DNA from 3 places in the Agrobacterium sp. DE0009 genome. Region 3 is predicted to be linked to each of the others. Evidence: riboswitches for the same ligand, from Rfam matches in the RefSeq annotation. Region 3 holds a riboswitch; each other region holds the start of a gene.
The links. A riboswitch is a leader RNA that binds a small molecule or an ion and turns the genes downstream of it on or off. The one in region 3 is predicted to bind thiamine pyrophosphate.
Positions count from the first base shown of each region.

Region 1 (3,273 bases), on a different contig from region 3:
GCGGTCCCAGCGTATAGAAGGGCGCCTCACCGCAGGTCTTCAGCTGTTTGTCCATATTCTCCTTGATCTTGTGCATCGGTACATGGCCGGGGCCTTCGATCATCACCTGGCAATCCTTGGCCCAGGCGACCTGCGTCAACTCGCCCAGCGTTTCCAGCTCGGCGAACTGCGCAGCGTCATTGGCGTCGGCGATCGAGCCGGGACGCAGGCCATCGCCCAGTGAGAAGGAGACATCGTAAGCACGGCAGATGTCGCAAATCTCCTCGAAATGCTCATAGAGGAAGCTTTCCTTGTGGTGATGCAGACACCACTTGGCCATGATCGAGCCGCCGCGCGAAACGATGCCCGTGACACGGTTAACGGTCAGCGGAATGTAGTGCAGCCGCACGCCGGCATGGATGGTGAAATAATCCACGCCCTGCTCCGCCTGCTCGATCAGCGTATCGCGAAACACCTCCCAGGTGAGATCCTCGGCAATGCCGTTGACCTTCTCCAGCGCCTGATAAAGCGGCACGGTTCCGATCGGCACCGGCGAATTGCGGATGATCCATTCGCGGATATTGTGAATGTTGCGGCCAGTCGACAGGTCCATGACGGTATCCGCACCCCAGCGGATCGCCCACACCATCTTCTCAACCTCTTCCGCCATGGAGGAGGTGACGGCGGAATTGCCGATATTGGCGTTGATCTTGACGAGAAAATTGCGGCCGATGATCATCGGCTCAAGTTCCGGGTGATTGATGTTCGCAGGGATAATGGCGCGGCCGGCCGCCACCTCCTGACGCACGAACTCCGCCGTGACATAATCAGGAATATGCGCGCCGAAACTCTCGCCGTCACGAGCGAGCTTCTCCTTCGCTGCCTCGCGCCCGAGATTTTCGCGAATGGCGATGAATTCCATTTCCGGCGTGATAATGCCGGCCCTGGCATAGGCAAGTTGCGTCACCGCCTTGCCCGCGGTTGCTCTCAGCGGCTGATGACGCACGGCAAATTCAGGCGTCAGGCGCTCGCCGGTAGCAAAACCGTTGTCCTCCGGCTTGACGTGCCGTCCCTCATAAGCCTCGACATCGCCGCGTGCGACGATCCACTCGTGGCGCAGGCGCGGCAGACCTTTTTCGATCAGGACAGGATGGGAGGGATCGGTATAGGGACCCGAGGAATCATAGACAGTGACCGGCGGTTCGCCGGCCGTCGGGTGCACGGCGATCTCGCGCATCGGCACGCGGATTTGCGGATGCAAAACGCCCGGCTTGTGGATTTTCGCGGAAGCGGCATGCGGCCCGGTTGTGACGGAAAGAGGGATGGTCTTGGCAGCGATATTCATCTTGAGGCTCCAAAGTTTGACAGTGGAGACCCAGTTCGAGCCGGAATGATGGAAAATACCTGGGTGCCGACACGAAACGCCATGCGCCCGCCCGCCTTCAGGTCTTTGCACCGTCCCTACGCCAGTATGAACTGGATCAGGTTCAACGGGTCACTGCGCATGAAAGCAGAATCTCAGCCCCTTGACGGGACACCCCTGGTGAATGGCGACAGGAAAAAACACCCCCGGCCTTTTGTCAAGACCACGATCCGCGCTTGGCAAAGATGCCCAAATGGCGCATTCTTCCGTTAGTTGCAATTAACCTATTGGCTTAGGCGAATATTATCGTTTGCGTCGTAACGATAAGCACAAACCATCCTGATGTGAGATTCATGGGAGATACGTCTGAATGAACGCGACTATACGTGAAATACTGGCGAAATTCGGCCAGCTTCCAAGCCCCGTCGATACGATTGCAGATGACGCCGATCTTTACGCGGCTGGCCTTTCTTCCTTTGCTTCCGTGCAATTGATGCTGGGAATAGAAGAGGCATTCGACATCGAGTTTCCGGATAACCTGCTGAACCGCAAGTCATTTGCCAGCATCAAGGCCATTGAAGACACCGTTAAGCTTATTCTGGATGGTAAAGAGGCAGCCTGATGAACGTGACCGTCGCGCCGCAGGATAACACGCTGTCCGCGCGCGCGGGCCGTGTCGCAATCGTAGCAGCCAAGCATGCGGATGACGTCGATGTTGCCGGTCGGTTTCCACAGGAAGCCATCGACGCATTGCGTACAGAGCGATTGCTCGGCATCCAGATACCCTCTCCTCTCGGCGGCGAAGGCGCGAGCCTTCAGGAGATCGCCAATATCTGTGCCCGGCTCGGCCAGGCCTGTTCAGCGACGGCGATGATCTTCGCCATGCACCACATCAAACTTTCCAGTCTCGTGGAACACGGGGTGGACAGCGCCTGGCACACCAGCTTCATGCGCCGGGTGGCCGGTGAGCAACTGCTGCTCGCCTCGGCCACCACTGAAGGCGGCATCGGCGGCAACCTGCGCAATTCGATCTGCGCGATTGAGGTCGAAGGCGACAGCTGCCAGCTGGAAAAGGATGCGACCGTTATCTCCTATGGCAGCAATGCCGACGCGATCCTCATCACCTCGCGCGCCCACAAGGAGGCAGCGCCCGCCGATCAGGTGATGACCGTCTTCCTGAAAAACCAGTACACGCTCGAAAAAACCCATACCTGGGACACGCTCGGCATGCGCGGCACCTGTTCGGACGGCTTCCTGTTTCGCGGGCAAGCGCCGGCAGCACAGATTTTCCCCAAGCCCTTCGCGGAAATCGCTGCACAATCCATGCTTGCAAGTTCGCATCTGCTGTGGAGCGCCGTCTGGTACGGTATTGCCTCCGACGCGGTGCTGCGCGCCCAGTCCTTCGTCAGGGCCGCAGCCCGCAAGTCGCCCGGCACCGCCCCTCCCGGCGCTATTCGCCTTGCGGAGGTTTCCAGCAAGCTGCAGGTGGTGAAGTCCAACGTCATCGCTGGCGTCAAGGCCTATGAGGACACCAAGAGCGACCCGGAAAAGCTGATGTCCATGGCTTTTGCCGTCGCCATGAACAACGTGAAAATCTGCTCTTCGGAAACCATTCTTGAAATCATCGATCACGCCATGCTGGTCTGCGGCATCATGGGCTACAAGAACGGCACGCCCTATAGCCTTGGCCGACACCTGCGCGACGCGCATTCCGCCCGCCTGATGATTTCCAACGACCGCATTCTCGGCAATTCCGCCAACCTCCTGCTGGTTCACAAGCAGGACACGAGCCTTTTGGGATAAGACCATGGACATGCAAACATCGTTCCTCGATCGACTGTTCGAAGAAGGCCTGCTGATTGAAACGGGTGTGGATGGTCTTTATGGCCGTAGTGGCCAGTTTGAGGACGTCATTGCCGCATTCGAGCGGC
Region 1 is NZ_VEIU01000012.1:21,196-24,468, forward strand. Features, by position in the region: gene thiC (phosphomethylpyrimidine synthase ThiC) at 1-1,324, opposite strand, end outside; TPP riboswitch at 1,420-1,531, opposite strand; gene FS804_RS23635 (acyl carrier protein) at 1,713-1,964, shown strand; gene FS804_RS23640 (acyl-CoA dehydrogenase family protein) at 1,964-3,145, shown strand; gene FS804_RS23645 (amino acid--[acyl-carrier-protein] ligase) at 3,150-3,273, shown strand, end outside.
Region 1: another riboswitch for thiamine pyrophosphate. It lies ahead of thiC (phosphomethylpyrimidine synthase ThiC); the one in region 3 lies ahead of thiB (thiamine ABC transporter substrate binding subunit).

Region 2 (3,273 bases), on a different contig from region 3:
ATCACCCGGTCAGGCGTGGCGAGCTGATCGCCTTCTTAAAAAGCGCCGACATGGCCTCGCTGATACCCTGCGAGGGGCTGACTTCGAAAAACAGGCCAGGGGAGGCGCAGGCTTGCATGCGTGGGCCGATCTCCGTTTCGAATGGTGCGATCCAATTATCGTAGTGCTGATTACCAGGAAGCGGGAGGTAAGTGGTGTAAAGCACGGCGATACGGAAGCCTTGTTTTTTGAGGTTGTCGCACAGCTTGGTGTCTATGGGTTCCTGGCAGCGTCCATTCCAAATCTTTTTCTTGGTACATGCGGCTTTTACAGCATCGGCCACGCCATCCGACACGAAGAAAAGGATTTTTTCAGGTGTAGCGGAACTCGCGCCACTTCCCGATGTTCCCATCTTCGGTATTATCCTCGTCAGTGCACGGTCGAAATTCGTATACTGGTCGCTTTTATAATTGTGGCCTGGAACTGACATCAACTCAATTCCTCCGATCTTTTTTTTGGCCGCCTGCAAATCCGAGGTACGCGAGACAATCTCCGGAAGGTCTTTGTTAAAAAAGGCATCCTCTGCTGTCTTTCCGAAAGTGTAGACAGCAATGCGATACTGATCAGGTTTTTTGCGCGTGTCCTGAGCCGTGTCCATCAAACTCGCGGTCGCCTTTGCAACCACGTCGATGCGCGTCGTCGCGTTGATGTATCCCTTCGCCTGCGGATCCTTGTTTTTGAGCCGGAAATAGCTGCTGTTGGGATCGGAAGATCCGTCCGCCAACGTGACATGGCAGGCGAACTGACAACCGAGGGCGGCTTTCATCGTGGCCACATCGGCGGCGTTGCGCCGACGCCCATGGAAGGCGAGTTGTCGAGCAGCAGATAGAAGTCGGTATAGGTTTCCGTCTCATATTTGGCAGTTGCGTTGCCGGAAACAGTCAGGAAATCCTTTCCGAGGACTCTGGAGAGAGTTGTATTGAGCGAAGCCTTAAAACTCACTGACGATTCGATCACGGTGTTATTCTTCTTCACCTGTATATCGAGCGCCAATAGGCGATATTCCGGGTTCCCCCGCTGATTGCTGTGAAAAAAAGCTTCAGCCTCTTCCTTTCCAACCGAAACGACGCCGTTGCTGGCCATTCGCCGTGCAGCCTCGGCACTGGCTGAACTTTCCGCAACCACGGCCAGAGCCGCAGAATCCGCTGCCATCTGAAGATCGGATTTCACGCTCATGGCTCGAACGACATCCAGCGCAACGCCGGCGGATCCGATGATCGGTATGATCAACAGAGCACTCAGAATCGCAAAGTTCCCAGACTTGTCCCGCCAGATGTTTTTCAAGCTCAGCTCCGAATTATCAGAATTCGGATGAGGTTTATTTCAGTGTCGTTGCGATATAGTTTATCTATATAACTAATTACCAATAAATCCGATATTAATAATAACTATATTTAAGTAATATATAGAAGACCTATGATCTGTCGGCGGAGCCGTTGACATTTTTAGATCATGTCCTACAAAACAATCTCTTCCGAGGGGAGCACCTGACGGTGCTGAGATGGCGATGAGCCGGACCCTTGAACCTGATCCGGGTCATGCCGGCGTAGGAACGGAACTGTCGCGCCTTCAAGGGGCTGCCCATTCTCTTCTCCGCTATGCTTGATCTATGTGATCGTCACATCTGGAGACGACCGATGACGCTGAACACTTCCTCTCTTCGCACATGGTGCGTTTGCGTCTGAGGACCGGCTCATGCGTGCCACCCATGCGCTGAATGGTGTTGGTCTTCTGCTGCTTCTCTGGCAGGCGGGAACATGGCTGTTTGCGCCGCCGCGTTATATTCTGCCATCGCCCGCCGATGTCGCCGCCGCCTTTTGGCGCCAGCCGGGCTTCCTGTTCGGTCAGGCCACGGTGACGCTTGGTGAAATGGCGCTCGGGCTTGCGGCAGGCGTTACCGCCGGTGTCCTCGTCGCCTTCACGATTGCCGCCACCTCGCGCTTCGGCCGCTTCGTCTGGCCCATGGTCCTGGTGTTGCAGGCCTTTCCGGTCTTCGTGCTCGCCCCCATCCTCGTCCTCTGGTTCGGCTTCGGCATGGCTTCGAAAGTGGTTATGACGGCGATCATCATCTTCTTTCCCGTCGCTTCGGCTTTCACCGATGGCCTCAACCGCACGGACCGCGCCATTCTCGACGCCGCCTCGCTGACACAGGCGAGCCATTGGCAAATCCTCACCCGGCTGCGCGTGCCGCTGGCGCTTCCCTCGCTGATTTCGGGCTTGAGGGTGGCGGCGCCGCTCGCCCCACTCGGCGCCGTCATCGGCGAATGGGTAGGCTCATCGGCCGGGCTTGGTTTCGTGATGATCCAGTCCAATGCCCGTATGCAGACCGATACCATGTTCGCCGCCATGGCCATTCTGGCCGTCATGGCCGTGCTGCTCCGGCTGATCGTGGATCGGACGACAGACAATCTCGCGCCCTGGGCCAAAGAAACAGAACACAACATTCCTTTCAGATATTTACGGAGACTGTCGGCACCATGAAACGAACGCTTCTTTCCCTCGCCATCGCCGCGGCAAGCGTCCTTGCGCCCATGCAATCTGAGGCCGCCGACAAGCTGACTGTGTTGCTTGAATGGTTCGTGAATCCTGATCATGCCCCGATGGTGATAGCCAGGGAACGCGGCCTGTTCACCGAGGCCGGGCTGGAAGTGGAACTGGTGCCGCCAGCCGATCCTTCCGCAGTGCCGCGCCTTGTCTCGGCGAAACAGGCCGATATCGGCGTACATTACCAGCCAAACCTTTATCTCGACCACGAAGCCGGCCTGCCACTCGTGCGTTTCGGCACGCTGGTGGAAACACCGCTCAACACCGTTACGGTTCTCGCCGATGGGCCGATCAAGAGCCTGAAGGACCTGAAAGGAAAAAAGGTCGGTTTTTCCGTTTCCGGGTTCGAGGATGCGATGCTGAAGCGCATGCTGGAGAAAGACGGGTTGACGAAGGACGATGTCGAACTCGTCAATGTCAATTTCTCACTCTCGCCGTCGCTGATCGCCGGCAAGGTGGACGCTACGCTTGGCGGTTTCCGCAACTTCGAACTGACGCAGATGAAGCTTGAAGGCCATGAAGGACGATCTTTCTTTCCCGAAGAAAACGGGGTGCCTGCCTATGACGAGCTGATCTTCGTCACTCATCGCGAACTGACCACGGACAGCCGCCTGCCACGCTTTCTTTCCGCCGTGGAACAGGCCGCGATCTACATTACCAACCATCCGCAGGAAGCCTGGCAACTCTTCA
Region 2 is NZ_VEIU01000004.1:150,949-154,221, reverse strand. Features, by position in the region: partial or broken gene FS804_RS16255 (TadE/TadG family type IV pilus assembly protein) at 2-1,323, opposite strand; TPP riboswitch at 1,507-1,609, shown strand; gene FS804_RS16250 (ABC transporter permease) at 1,735-2,520, shown strand; gene FS804_RS16245 (ABC transporter substrate-binding protein) at 2,517-3,273, shown strand, end outside.
Region 2: another riboswitch for thiamine pyrophosphate. It lies ahead of FS804_RS16250 (ABC transporter permease); the one in region 3 lies ahead of thiB (thiamine ABC transporter substrate binding subunit).

Region 3 (3,273 bases):
CGTTTTCCCTGCGCGTCCATCGCGGTGACTGTATCGGTTTCGTGGGCCCCAACGGTGCAGGCAAGACAACGCTTCTGAAGATGCTCACGGGCCAGCTCGAGCCGGATAGCGGCACGGTGAAGCTCGGCACCAATCTGGAGATCGCGACGCTCGACCAGAAGCGCGAGGATCTCAACCCGAACGATACGCTCGCGCATTATCTGACCGATGGCCGCGGGGAAAACCTGCTCGTTAACGGCGAGTTGAAGCATGTGACTGGGTACATGAAAGATTTCCTGTTCCAGCCGGAACAGGCCCGCACGCCCATTCGCAATCTCTCCGGTGGCGAACGCGCGCGCCTCATTCTCGCGCGTATTCTGGCGCGGCCGACCAACCTTCTGATCCTCGACGAGCCCACCAACGATCTCGATATCGAAACGCTCGATCTCTTGCAGGAAATCGTTGCCGGCTTCTCCGGCACGGTCATCCTCGTCAGCCACGATCGCGATTTTCTCGACCGCACCGTGACCTCCACGATCGCGCCCGTTAATCCCGACCAGCCTGACGGGCGCTGGATCGAATATGCCGGCGGCTATTCTGACATGATGGCGCAGCGCAAGGGTGCTGCGGACGAAAAGCGCAAGGCGGAGAAGCAGGAAAAGGCGAAAGCGTCATCTTCCGCCTCGGCATCGCAGGAGCCTGCAAAGACGAAGGGGAAACTCTCCTTCAAGCAGAAATTCGCGCTCGAAAATCTGCCGAAGGAGATGGAGAAGACCCAGGAAGAGATCGCAAAACGGGAACAGCGTATGGCTGACCCGGAACTCTTTGCCAAGGACCAGACGACGTTCAACAAACTGGCGCAGGAAATGGAAAAGCTGCGTGACAAGCTGGAGGCCATGGAAGAGGAATGGCTGGAGCTTGAGATGCTGCGCGAGGAGCTGGAGGGCTGATGCAGCGTAACGGGTCCATCCGCGCTTTGACACACAGGCGGAATTAACGTTCTATGCCCGCTCTTCATGGAGGAGGTCTGAAATGCGCATGATTTTCGTCAACCTGCCGGTTAAGAGCATCGAAGTATCGAGAAACTTCTTCACGGTACTCGGTTTCAGCTTCAATCCGGAATATTCCGACGACCGCACGCTTTGCATGATCGTGGAAGAGAACATCTTCGTGATGCTTCTTCAGGAAGAGCGTTTTCGCGATTTCATCAACGGTGAGATTGCCGACGCCAAAAGCAGCACCGAGGTGTTAACCTGTCTTTCCGCCGGCAGCCGCGAGGAAATCGACCGGATGATCGCAACGGCGCTCGCATCTGGTGGCAACGGCTGGAAGCCGGTTCAGGACCACGGCTTCATGTATGCCGGCAGCTTCCAGGATCCCGACGGGCATGTCTGGGAACTCGTGCATATGACGCAGCAGGGCTGAGACGAGCCATCTTGCCAAGATAAGGCGAGGGGACTACACCATCATCATGATCTAACGGGGTGTCTTGTGCGCTTTTGTGCAGAAGGCTGAGAGGCTTGCCAACCCGAAGAACCTGATCCGGTTCATACCGGCGGAGGGATTAGACGGCTTTTGGACAGGCGGCTATTTCCCTTTTTGTTTGAGGAGATACCCGTGCGCCGTCGTTTTTTCCCGAATTCTGTCATCGCCGCTTTGCTGCTTCTGCCCGGTTTTGCTGAGGCGCAAGACAAGCAAGAGCTCACTGTTTATACCTATGAAAGCTTTGTTTCGGAGTGGGGTCCAGGCCCTAAAGTGAAGGAAGCTTTTGAGACGGTCTGCAACTGCACGGTCAATTTCGTCGGTGTGGCGGATGGTGTCGCGCTGCTCAACCGGTTAAAGCTCGAAGGCACGGGGTCCAAAGCCGATGTCGTGGTTGGTCTCGACACAAATCTCATCGCGGAAGCCAAACAGACCGGGCTTTTTGATGTCAGCGGCATCGACGCTTCGGCTGCCAAGGTGCCGGGCGGTTACAAGGACGATGTCTTTGTACCTTATGACTATGGTCACTTCGCCGTCATCTACGACACGCAGACCGTCAAGACACCGCCGGCAAGCCTGAAGGAGCTGGTGGAAGGGGATCCTTCGCAGAAAATCGTCATTCAGGACCCGCGCACCTCCACGCCGGGGCTTGGGCTGCTGCTGTGGGTAAAGTCCGTCTATGGCGACAAGGCCCCTGAAGCCTGGGCGAAGCTCAGAAAGCGCATTTTGACCGTCACGCCGGGCTGGTCAGAATCCTATGGCCTTTTCACCAAGGGTGAGGTGCCGATGGTGCTGTCCTACACGACCTCTCCTGCCTATCACATGGTTGCTGAAAAAACTGATCGGTACCAAGCCGCGCCGTTCTCTGAAGGTCACTACATCCAGATAGAGGTTTCCGGCCTTCTCAAAAAAGCGCCGCACAAGGAGTTGGCAAAGCAGTTCCTTGCGTTCACGCTCACGCCGGGCTTTCAGGATGCCATTCCCGAAAACAACTGGATGATGCCGGCTGCGGCCACCTCCAAGCCGCTGCCGGACGCGTTTTCAAAGCTTGTGGTGCCGCAGAAGACATTTCTGATGGATCCGGAAGAGGTGGCGAAGGACCGCAAAGTGTGGATCGACGAATGGCTTGCCGCCATGAGCATGAACTGAGCAAGAGGCACGCTTCCGCATGATGTTGCGTCGGGATTATCGACGGTCGATCATCCTCGGAACGGCGGCTTTTGCCGCCGTTTTCCTGTTCATGGCGCTCGCTGTCGCAGCCCTTTTTACCTTCGATGCGGGAGGGTCGGCCGCCGGGGTGATAAATCCCTATACGCTGCGTATCCTGCGTTTCACACTATATCAGGCAACGCTCTCTACGGTTTTTTCTATGGTATTGGGGCTGCCGGTAGCGTTGGCGCTTGGCCGACGCCGGGCCTTTCCTGGGCGGATCTGGGTGATCAGGCTGATGGCGGTGCCGATGGGGCTGCCTGTCATCGTCGGCGCCTTCGGTATTATCACCATCTGGGGGAGGCAGGGGGTGTTGAACACAGTCCTGACGTCCGCCGGCGTGGACGAGCCGTTCAGCATTTACGGTCTTTCCGGCATCCTCATCGCCCATGTGTTCTTTAATCTTCCGCTTTCGATCCGGCTGATGCTGGCGACGCTGGAGCGGATTCCGGGCGAATATTGGCGCATGGCGGCAAGTCTCGGCATGGGGCCGGTTTCGACTTTCCGTTTTATCGAATGGCCAGCGGTCGCTCGGGTCATGCCCGGCATCGCCGGCCTCGTTTTCATGTTGTGCGCGACCAGCTTCACGCTCGTGCTGCTGTT
Region 3 is NZ_VEIU01000005.1:104,520-107,792, reverse strand. Features, by position in the region: gene FS804_RS17965 (ABC-F family ATP-binding cassette domain-containing protein) at 1-929, shown strand, start outside; gene FS804_RS17960 (VOC family protein) at 1,012-1,404, shown strand; TPP riboswitch at 1,450-1,560, shown strand; gene thiB (thiamine ABC transporter substrate binding subunit) at 1,597-2,610, shown strand; gene thiP (thiamine/thiamine pyrophosphate ABC transporter permease ThiP) at 2,630-3,273, shown strand, end outside.